DNA from 2 places in the Paenibacillus sp. ICGEB2008 genome. Region 1 is predicted to be linked to the other one. Evidence: a T-box and tRNA genes for the amino acid it is inferred to sense, from the RefSeq annotation. Region 1 holds a T-box; the other holds one or more tRNA genes.
The links. The T-box of region 1 lies ahead of tyrS (tyrosine--tRNA ligase). A T-box ahead of a tRNA ligase gene usually reads a tRNA of that ligase, here a tRNA-Tyr.
Positions count from the first base shown of each region.

Region 2: it encodes a tRNA-Tyr, which carries the amino acid that the T-box ahead of tyrS (tyrosine--tRNA ligase) is inferred to sense. The anticodon was not compared.

Region 1 covers NZ_AMQU01000019.1:26,065-29,441, forward strand. Annotated here, with positions in the region: partial or broken gene C400_RS0117970 (AraC family transcriptional regulator) at 1-255, opposite strand, end outside; gene tyrS (tyrosine--tRNA ligase) at 452-1,705, opposite strand; T-box leader at 1,771-2,037, opposite strand; gene C400_RS0117980 (transglycosylase domain-containing protein) at 2,173-3,377, shown strand, end outside.
Region 2 covers NZ_AMQU01000036.1:266-3,642, forward strand. Annotated here, with positions in the region: rRNA gene rrf (5S ribosomal RNA) at 39-155, shown strand; tRNA gene C400_RS0125555 (tRNA-Ile) at 192-268, shown strand; tRNA gene C400_RS0125560 (tRNA-Ala) at 291-366, shown strand; tRNA gene C400_RS0125565 (tRNA-Asn) at 371-446, shown strand; tRNA gene C400_RS0125570 (tRNA-Met) at 480-553, shown strand; tRNA gene C400_RS0125575 (tRNA-Ser) at 557-648, shown strand; tRNA gene C400_RS0125580 (tRNA-Glu) at 680-751, shown strand; tRNA gene C400_RS0125585 (tRNA-Val) at 759-834, shown strand; tRNA gene C400_RS0125590 (tRNA-Met) at 864-937, shown strand; tRNA gene C400_RS0125595 (tRNA-Asp) at 963-1,039, shown strand; tRNA gene C400_RS0125600 (tRNA-Phe) at 1,091-1,163, shown strand; tRNA gene C400_RS0125605 (tRNA-Thr) at 1,189-1,264, shown strand; tRNA gene C400_RS0125610 (tRNA-Tyr) at 1,269-1,354, shown strand; tRNA gene C400_RS0125615 (tRNA-His) at 1,374-1,446, shown strand; tRNA gene C400_RS0125620 (tRNA-Gln) at 1,465-1,539, shown strand; tRNA gene C400_RS0125625 (tRNA-Lys) at 1,544-1,619, shown strand; tRNA gene C400_RS0125630 (tRNA-Leu) at 1,635-1,722, shown strand; tRNA gene C400_RS0125635 (tRNA-Gly) at 1,729-1,803, shown strand; tRNA gene C400_RS0125640 (tRNA-Cys) at 1,814-1,884, shown strand; tRNA gene C400_RS0125645 (tRNA-Arg) at 1,911-1,987, shown strand; tRNA gene C400_RS0125650 (tRNA-Pro) at 2,010-2,083, shown strand; tRNA gene C400_RS0125655 (tRNA-Gly) at 2,093-2,163, shown strand; gene C400_RS0125660 (PAS domain-containing sensor histidine kinase) at 2,368-3,377, opposite strand, start outside.

The sequences.
Region 1 (3,377 bases):
TTGCGAGTTGTACTGATACTCAATAGCTATGTCCAATACCTTTTGGTTGGATTGCTTTAGCCGTTTTGCCGCCTCGGACAATCTTCTCCTTCTTATATATTGTTGAACTGTAAAACCCGAAATGGCCTGAAAAACCCGCTGGAAATGAAAAGCTGAAAAGTATGCCTGTGAAGCAATCTCGGCAATTTTTAAATCTTCCCGGAGATTCAATTCAATAAACTCAATCGCACACTGAATTCGTTTAAAGTAGTCCATATAATCCTTCCCCACACTTGTTATTTATCTAGCCTTCACCCACATTGGGCAACCCACGTATTCATTATGTAAAACTCTGTATCTATTTGTTTGATTATTTGTGCTAAGTTTACCACGGCTTTTCGCTTGGTAGAAATAAAAAAAGCAGCACTGAGATACGAGATCAATCTCAACGCTGCTTTTAAATGTATTTTAATTATCCAAGCTTGATTTTAGCAAATTTCCGTTTACCTACCTGTACAATGTCGCCTTCCTGCGGCTTGTATGCTTCGTTCACATCGGTCCACTTCTCTTCATTAATTTTGACCGACCCCTGCTGAATACTACGCTTGGCCTCACCGTTAGATGCTGCAAAGCCTAGATGAGTCAGCAACTGGATCACACGAATGCCACCTTCTTCTAACTGATCTGCTGTTAAGGTGAATTCTTCAATGTCATCAGGAAGCGCGCGTTGTTGGAATACAGTCACAAAATGCTGCTTGGCCGCTTCTGCCGCCTCTTCACCGTGGTACATGCGCACTAATGTTCCGGCCAGTTTCATTTTGGCATCACGTGGATGCACCGAACCCTCCTTAACACCTTTCGCCAGCTCTGCCAGCTCCTCATTGGTAATATCCGTTGCAAGCTCAAAATATTTCAGCATCAACTCATCAGGAACGGACATCGATTTACCATAAATTTCATTTGGCTCCTCATCCACACCAATGTAGTTACCCAAACTTTTACTCATCTTTTGAACGCCATCAAGCCCCTCAAGCAGTGGCAATGTAATGGTTGCCTGCGGTTCTACTCCGTATTCCTTTTGCAGGGTTCTGCCCATCAGCAGATTAAACTTTTGATCTGTTCCTCCCAATTCTATATCGCTTTGGAGAGCCACAGAGTCCATGCCCTGCATCAGCGGGTAAAAGAACTCATGGATGCTGATCGGCAAGCCGTTTTGGTACCTTTTTGTAAAATCATCCCGCTCCAACATACGGGCAACCGTTACTTTGGCAGACAGAGTTACCACATCCGCAAAAGACATCGGTCCTAACCATTCGGAATTGTAGTATACCTTTGTCTTTTCAGGATCGAGAATCTTAAAAATTTGTTCCTTGTATGTTTGTGCATTACGCTGTACATCTTCCTCAGTCAGTTGCTTGCGGGTCTCCGATTTACCTGTCGGATCACCAATTCTGCCTGTAAAATCTCCGATAATCAGTTGCACTTGATGCCCTAATTCCTGGAACTGGCGCAGTTTGTGCATAACAACCGTATGTCCGATATGAATATCGGGTGCAGACGGATCTAGACCCAGCTTAATTTTAAGTGGCTCGCCGCTAACAACCGATTTAATAACCTTACGCTTCAGCTCATCCTCAGGTACAATTTCCGCTACTCCACGACGGATCACTTCTAGTTGTCGTTCTACCTCTGCCTGTTGCTCAGGCTTCAATTCTTCCCATTTCATCCTGAATCCCTCCTATTTTCCATCCAATAATTACTATTTAAACAAACCAAAAAGCCCCTTTCATCCCAAGGGACGAGAAGGAGCTACTCGCGTTACCACCCTAATTAAAGAAACGTATGCAAAAAACCAACGTTTCTTTCTCTTCATTCCTATAACGGGTTTACACCCGGTACCGGATTACTATGGAGAGCTTCGCAAACCTGCAAAAGCTTCCATTCATCCAGACAGCTCCAGACGGTAATTCAAAGGAGGGACGCTACCGATTCACACCACCCATCGGCTCTCTGCACAACGTGATTCCGCCTTCTACTGAAGTCTTTCTCCGCTTTTCACGATATTTACTTTGACCTATTTATAACACACTGTTTTTATGTAGTCAACGACACCAAAAGACAGGCTTTTTAGCATATGGGTTCATTTTGTAATTTTATGCTATAATAATGGCTGTTATAAAGGAGGAAGACTTAATGGTTGAAGAAAAAAACAATGTATCAGAGCCTAAGCCTTCCCGCTTACGGAGAACCATGCGAAGGCTCGGCCGTGTCATAAAGTGGGTCGTCATCATCGGTTTTATGGGGGCACTATTCGCAGGGGGAACCGCCGCTGGCTATGTTGCTTCTATTGTAAAAAACGAGCCCGTGCGTTCCAGATCTACGATTCTACAGGAAGTAGATAAAAATGCAATTACAGGCTTCGCTTATTTTAATGATGGCTCTCCCATCGGGCAGCTTCGGACCGAGGAAGATCGAAGACCTGTTACGTTTAAGGAGATTCCTCAGCTCGTCATTGACGCAGTTATTGCCATTGAAGATAATCATTTTTACGAGCATAAAGGTGTCGATTTGTCGGGAACGCTGCGTGCTGTGAAGCAAAAGGCACTACATGAATCCGTACAAACTGGAGGGAGTACGCTTACCCAGCAGCTTGCACGTCGTGTCTTTTTAAATCTTGATCGTACGGATGACCGCAAGGTCAAAGAAATTTTGCTATCTCTGCGCCTTGAGCGCTTCCTGAGCAAGCAGCAAATAATTACAGCCTATCTCAATAAGGTACCTTTCGGTAACGGATCAAGCGGTTACAACGTCTTTGGTATTAAAGCAGCGGCCAAAGGTATTTTTAATGAGAATGATTTGGGCAAGCTTAATGTAGCCCAAGCTGCCTATCTGGCAGGTCTGCCGCAACTCCCTTCTTCTTATTCTGCTTACAACGGTAAAGGTGAGTTTAATGAAGCCGGATTTAAAAGAGCGATTAACCGCCAGCACCTGGTGCTCAGCCGAATGCTGGAGGAGAACAAAATCAATAAAGCACAATATGATGAAGCGATGGCTTTTGATATCAAAAAATCTCTAGCACCACGCACTGTTAAGGCTTATAACACCTATCCATATCTTATGATGGAAACAGAGCGGCAAGCTGCTCAGGCACTCATGTCTGTCACCAATCCGAGTCAAGCAGCTAATGCCAGTGCAGATACCAAAACCAAGGATGATAACGACATGCTCAAAGAAGCTGAACAGCAGCTTCGCACAGGCGGCTATATGGTATATACCACCATTGATAAGAGCGTGTACAAATCCATGCGTCAAATTGCAGAAAATAATGACAACTTCTCTGCTACAAGTAAAACCAAGGGTGACGAGCAAGCGGCGGCCATTCTGATTCAGCATAAAAC
Region 2 (3,377 bases), on a different contig from region 1:
GAATAACCTTACGGAAGAATTTGCGAGGCAAATTCATGTTTGGTGGCGATAGCGGAGGGGTTCCACACGTACCCATCCCGAACACGACCGTTAAGCCCTCCAGCGCCGATGGTACTTGGACCGCAGGGTCCTGGGAGAGTAGGACGCCGCCAAGCAAAATCCTTTAAAGGATGATAAAATTTAATGAATTAGGGCCTTTAGCTCAGCTGGTTAGAGCGCACCCCTGATAAGGGTGAGGTCGGTGGTTCGAGTCCACTAAGGCCCACCATTTCTAGATTGACTAAAAGTTTGGGGCTATAGCTCAGCTGGGAGAGCGCCTGCCTTGCACGCAGGAGGTCAGGGGTTCGATCCCCCTTGGCTCCACCAATATTCCCTGATAGCTCAGTTGGTAGAGCACTCGACTGTTAATCGAGTTGTCACAGGTTCGAGTCCTGTTCGGGGAGCCATATTTCAATACTTCTGAATTTTATATATAAGGTGGCGGCGTAGCTCAGCTGGCTAGAGCGTACGGTTCATACCCGTGAGGTCGGGGGTTCGATCCCCTCTGCCGCTACTCGGAGAGATACCCAAGTGGCTATAAGGGGACCCTCTGCTAAGGGGTTAGACTGCGTAAGTGGTGCGAGGGTTCGAATCCCTCTCTCTCCGCCACAAAATTATTAAATCAGAATTCATTTTGCAAGGCCCGTTGGTCAAGGGGTTAAGACACCTCCCTTTCACGGAGGTAACAGGGGTTCGAATCCCCTACGGGTCATAATTATGGAGGCTTAGCTCAGCTGGGAGAGCATCTGCCTTACAAGCAGAGGGTCGGGGGTTCGATCCCCTCAGCCTCCACCATTAATAGTATTAAGAAATACCTTTGATGTCGCGGGGTGGAGCAGTTCGGTAGCTCGTCGGGCTCATAACCCGAAGGTCGTAGGTTCAAATCCTGCCCCCGCAATTAATTTCCTGTTGGAAATGCCTCTGGAACTGTGGTGTAGAGGCCTAACATGCCTGCCTGTCACGCAGGAGATCGCGGGTTCGAATCCCGTCAGTTCCGCCATTTTAACTACATATAGTGTAAACTATATGATATAATTGTAAAATAAAACATGGCTCGGTAGCTCAGTCGGTAGAGCAGAGGACTGAAAATCCTCGTGTCGGCGGTTCGATTCCGTCCCGAGCCACCTTTCAAGTGGGAATTGGCAATGTGCCGGTGTAGCTCAATTGGTAGAGCAACTGACTTGTAATCAGTAGGTTGGGGGTTCAAGTCCTCTCGCCGGCACCATTTTGGAGGATTAGCGAAGTGGCCAAACGCATCAGACTGTAAATCTGCTCCCTTACGGGTTCGGTGGTTCGAATCCATCATCCTCCACCAGTCTTTTTATAATCATATGGCGGTCGTGGCGAAGTGGTTAACGCACCGGACTGTGACTCCGGCATTCGTGGGTTCAAGCCCCATCGGCCGCCCTTTGATTCTTAATTTAATGGGGATTAGCCAAGCGGTAAGGCAACGGACTTTGACTCCGTCATGCATAGGTTCAAATCCTATATCCCCAGCCATTAAGAGCCATTAGCTCAGTTGGTAGAGCACCTGACTTTTAATCAGGGTGTCGAAGGTTCGAGTCCTTCATGGCTCACCATTTATAAGTTATTTTGCGGTCGTGGCGGAATTGGCAGACGCGCACGGTTCAGGTCCGTGTGGGCTAACCCCCCGTGGAGGTTCGAGTCCTCTCGACCGCACCATATTTTGCGGACGTGGCTCAGCGGTAGAGCATCGCCTTGCCAAGGCGAGGGTCGCGGGTTCGATTCCCGTCGTCCGCTCCATTATCCATACGGCGCCATAGCCAAGTGGTAAGGCAAAGCTCTGCAAAAGCTTCATCCCCAGTTCAAATCTGGGTGGCGCCTTGACTGCTCATTATGGAACTAAATATGCGCCCTTAGCTCAGCTGGATAGAGCGTTTGACTACGAATCAAAAGGCCGGGAGTTCGAATCTCTCAGGGCGCGCCATTTATTAAAAAATGTATAATGTCGGGATGTAGCTCAGCTTGGTAGAGCACCTGGTTTGGGACCAGGGGGTCGCATGTTCAAATCGTGTCATCCCGATACTGATTTGCGGGTGTAGTTCAATGGTAGAACTCCAGCCTTCCAAGCTGGTAGCGTGGGTTCGATTCCCATCACCCGCTTTTTGCTATAGCGGATTCTTGTTGCCTCAGTGGTGACACCTTATAAATAAAGAGAGCCTGTCTGGGGACAGAGCTCTCTCTTTTTTTGTATGTTTATCTTCCATAGATTCTACAAAGTGTTGACTATCGATAATCCTTGCTATCGGTGTATTCCTTCTGCTCCTGCAGTGAGTATACACCGATAACTGATCTAGTACACAGGTTTTACACTGGTATGGTCAGCTGTATGGAGGTTCCCTGATTTGGAGCAGAGGTCATGCTCAAGAAGCCGCCTACTCCTCTAGCTCGTTCTTCCATGCTGAACAATCCAACTCCCTCTCCTTTGGATTCTCCAGAGAAGCCCATACCCTCATCCCGAATAGTTACTTTTATTATTTCGTCTTGATCCTCTACATCAACGTATGCTTCTGCTACATCTGCGTATTTAGCCACATTCGTCAGTGCTTCCTGTACAATTCTATAGATTGCTATTTCTTTTCGGATATCAAGGCGTTTACGTAAAGTACATTGAAAATGCACTTCGATTCCGTAATGCGAACAGAAATTTTCAATATAAGTTCTTAGGGCCGGTACGACACCCAAATCATCCAGAACTGAGGGACGAAGTTCCCACGCTAGGCCACGAACATCTTTAATGATATCGGTTACCTGTGCACGCAAATTTTCCAAAGTAGCGTTGGGTTGTTCAGCTAGTTGGCTATCTAGTTGAATAATAAGTGAAAACAGGCTTTGACCAATCCCATCATGAAGCTCTCTTGAAAAACGTTTACGCTCTTCCTCCTGTATTTGCATGACTTGCGTCATCATGGTCTGAAGCTCTGCCTCTACTTTTTTTAATTTAGTTACTTCATTACGGATCGCTAAGTACTGATAGGGTTTACCTTCCTCGTCCATAAATGGAACAATCGTAGTATTCACCCAGTAGTAGCTGTTATCTTTAGCACGATTTCGTATTTCTCCCTGCCATACCTCACCAGAACGGATCGTAGTCCACAGGTTCTTCATGAAGGCTCGAGTATGATAGCCCGAATTAATGAGACGATGATCCTGCCCGATCAATTCTTCACGACTATATTGCGAAATCTCACAGAACTTATCGTTTACGTATTGAATAATTCCTCGATGATCGGTCAGAGCAACGATGGAAGATGTATCTAGAGCAAATTTTAGATTGGATAGCTGGTGGAGAGAACTACGCAGTACATGGAGAAAAG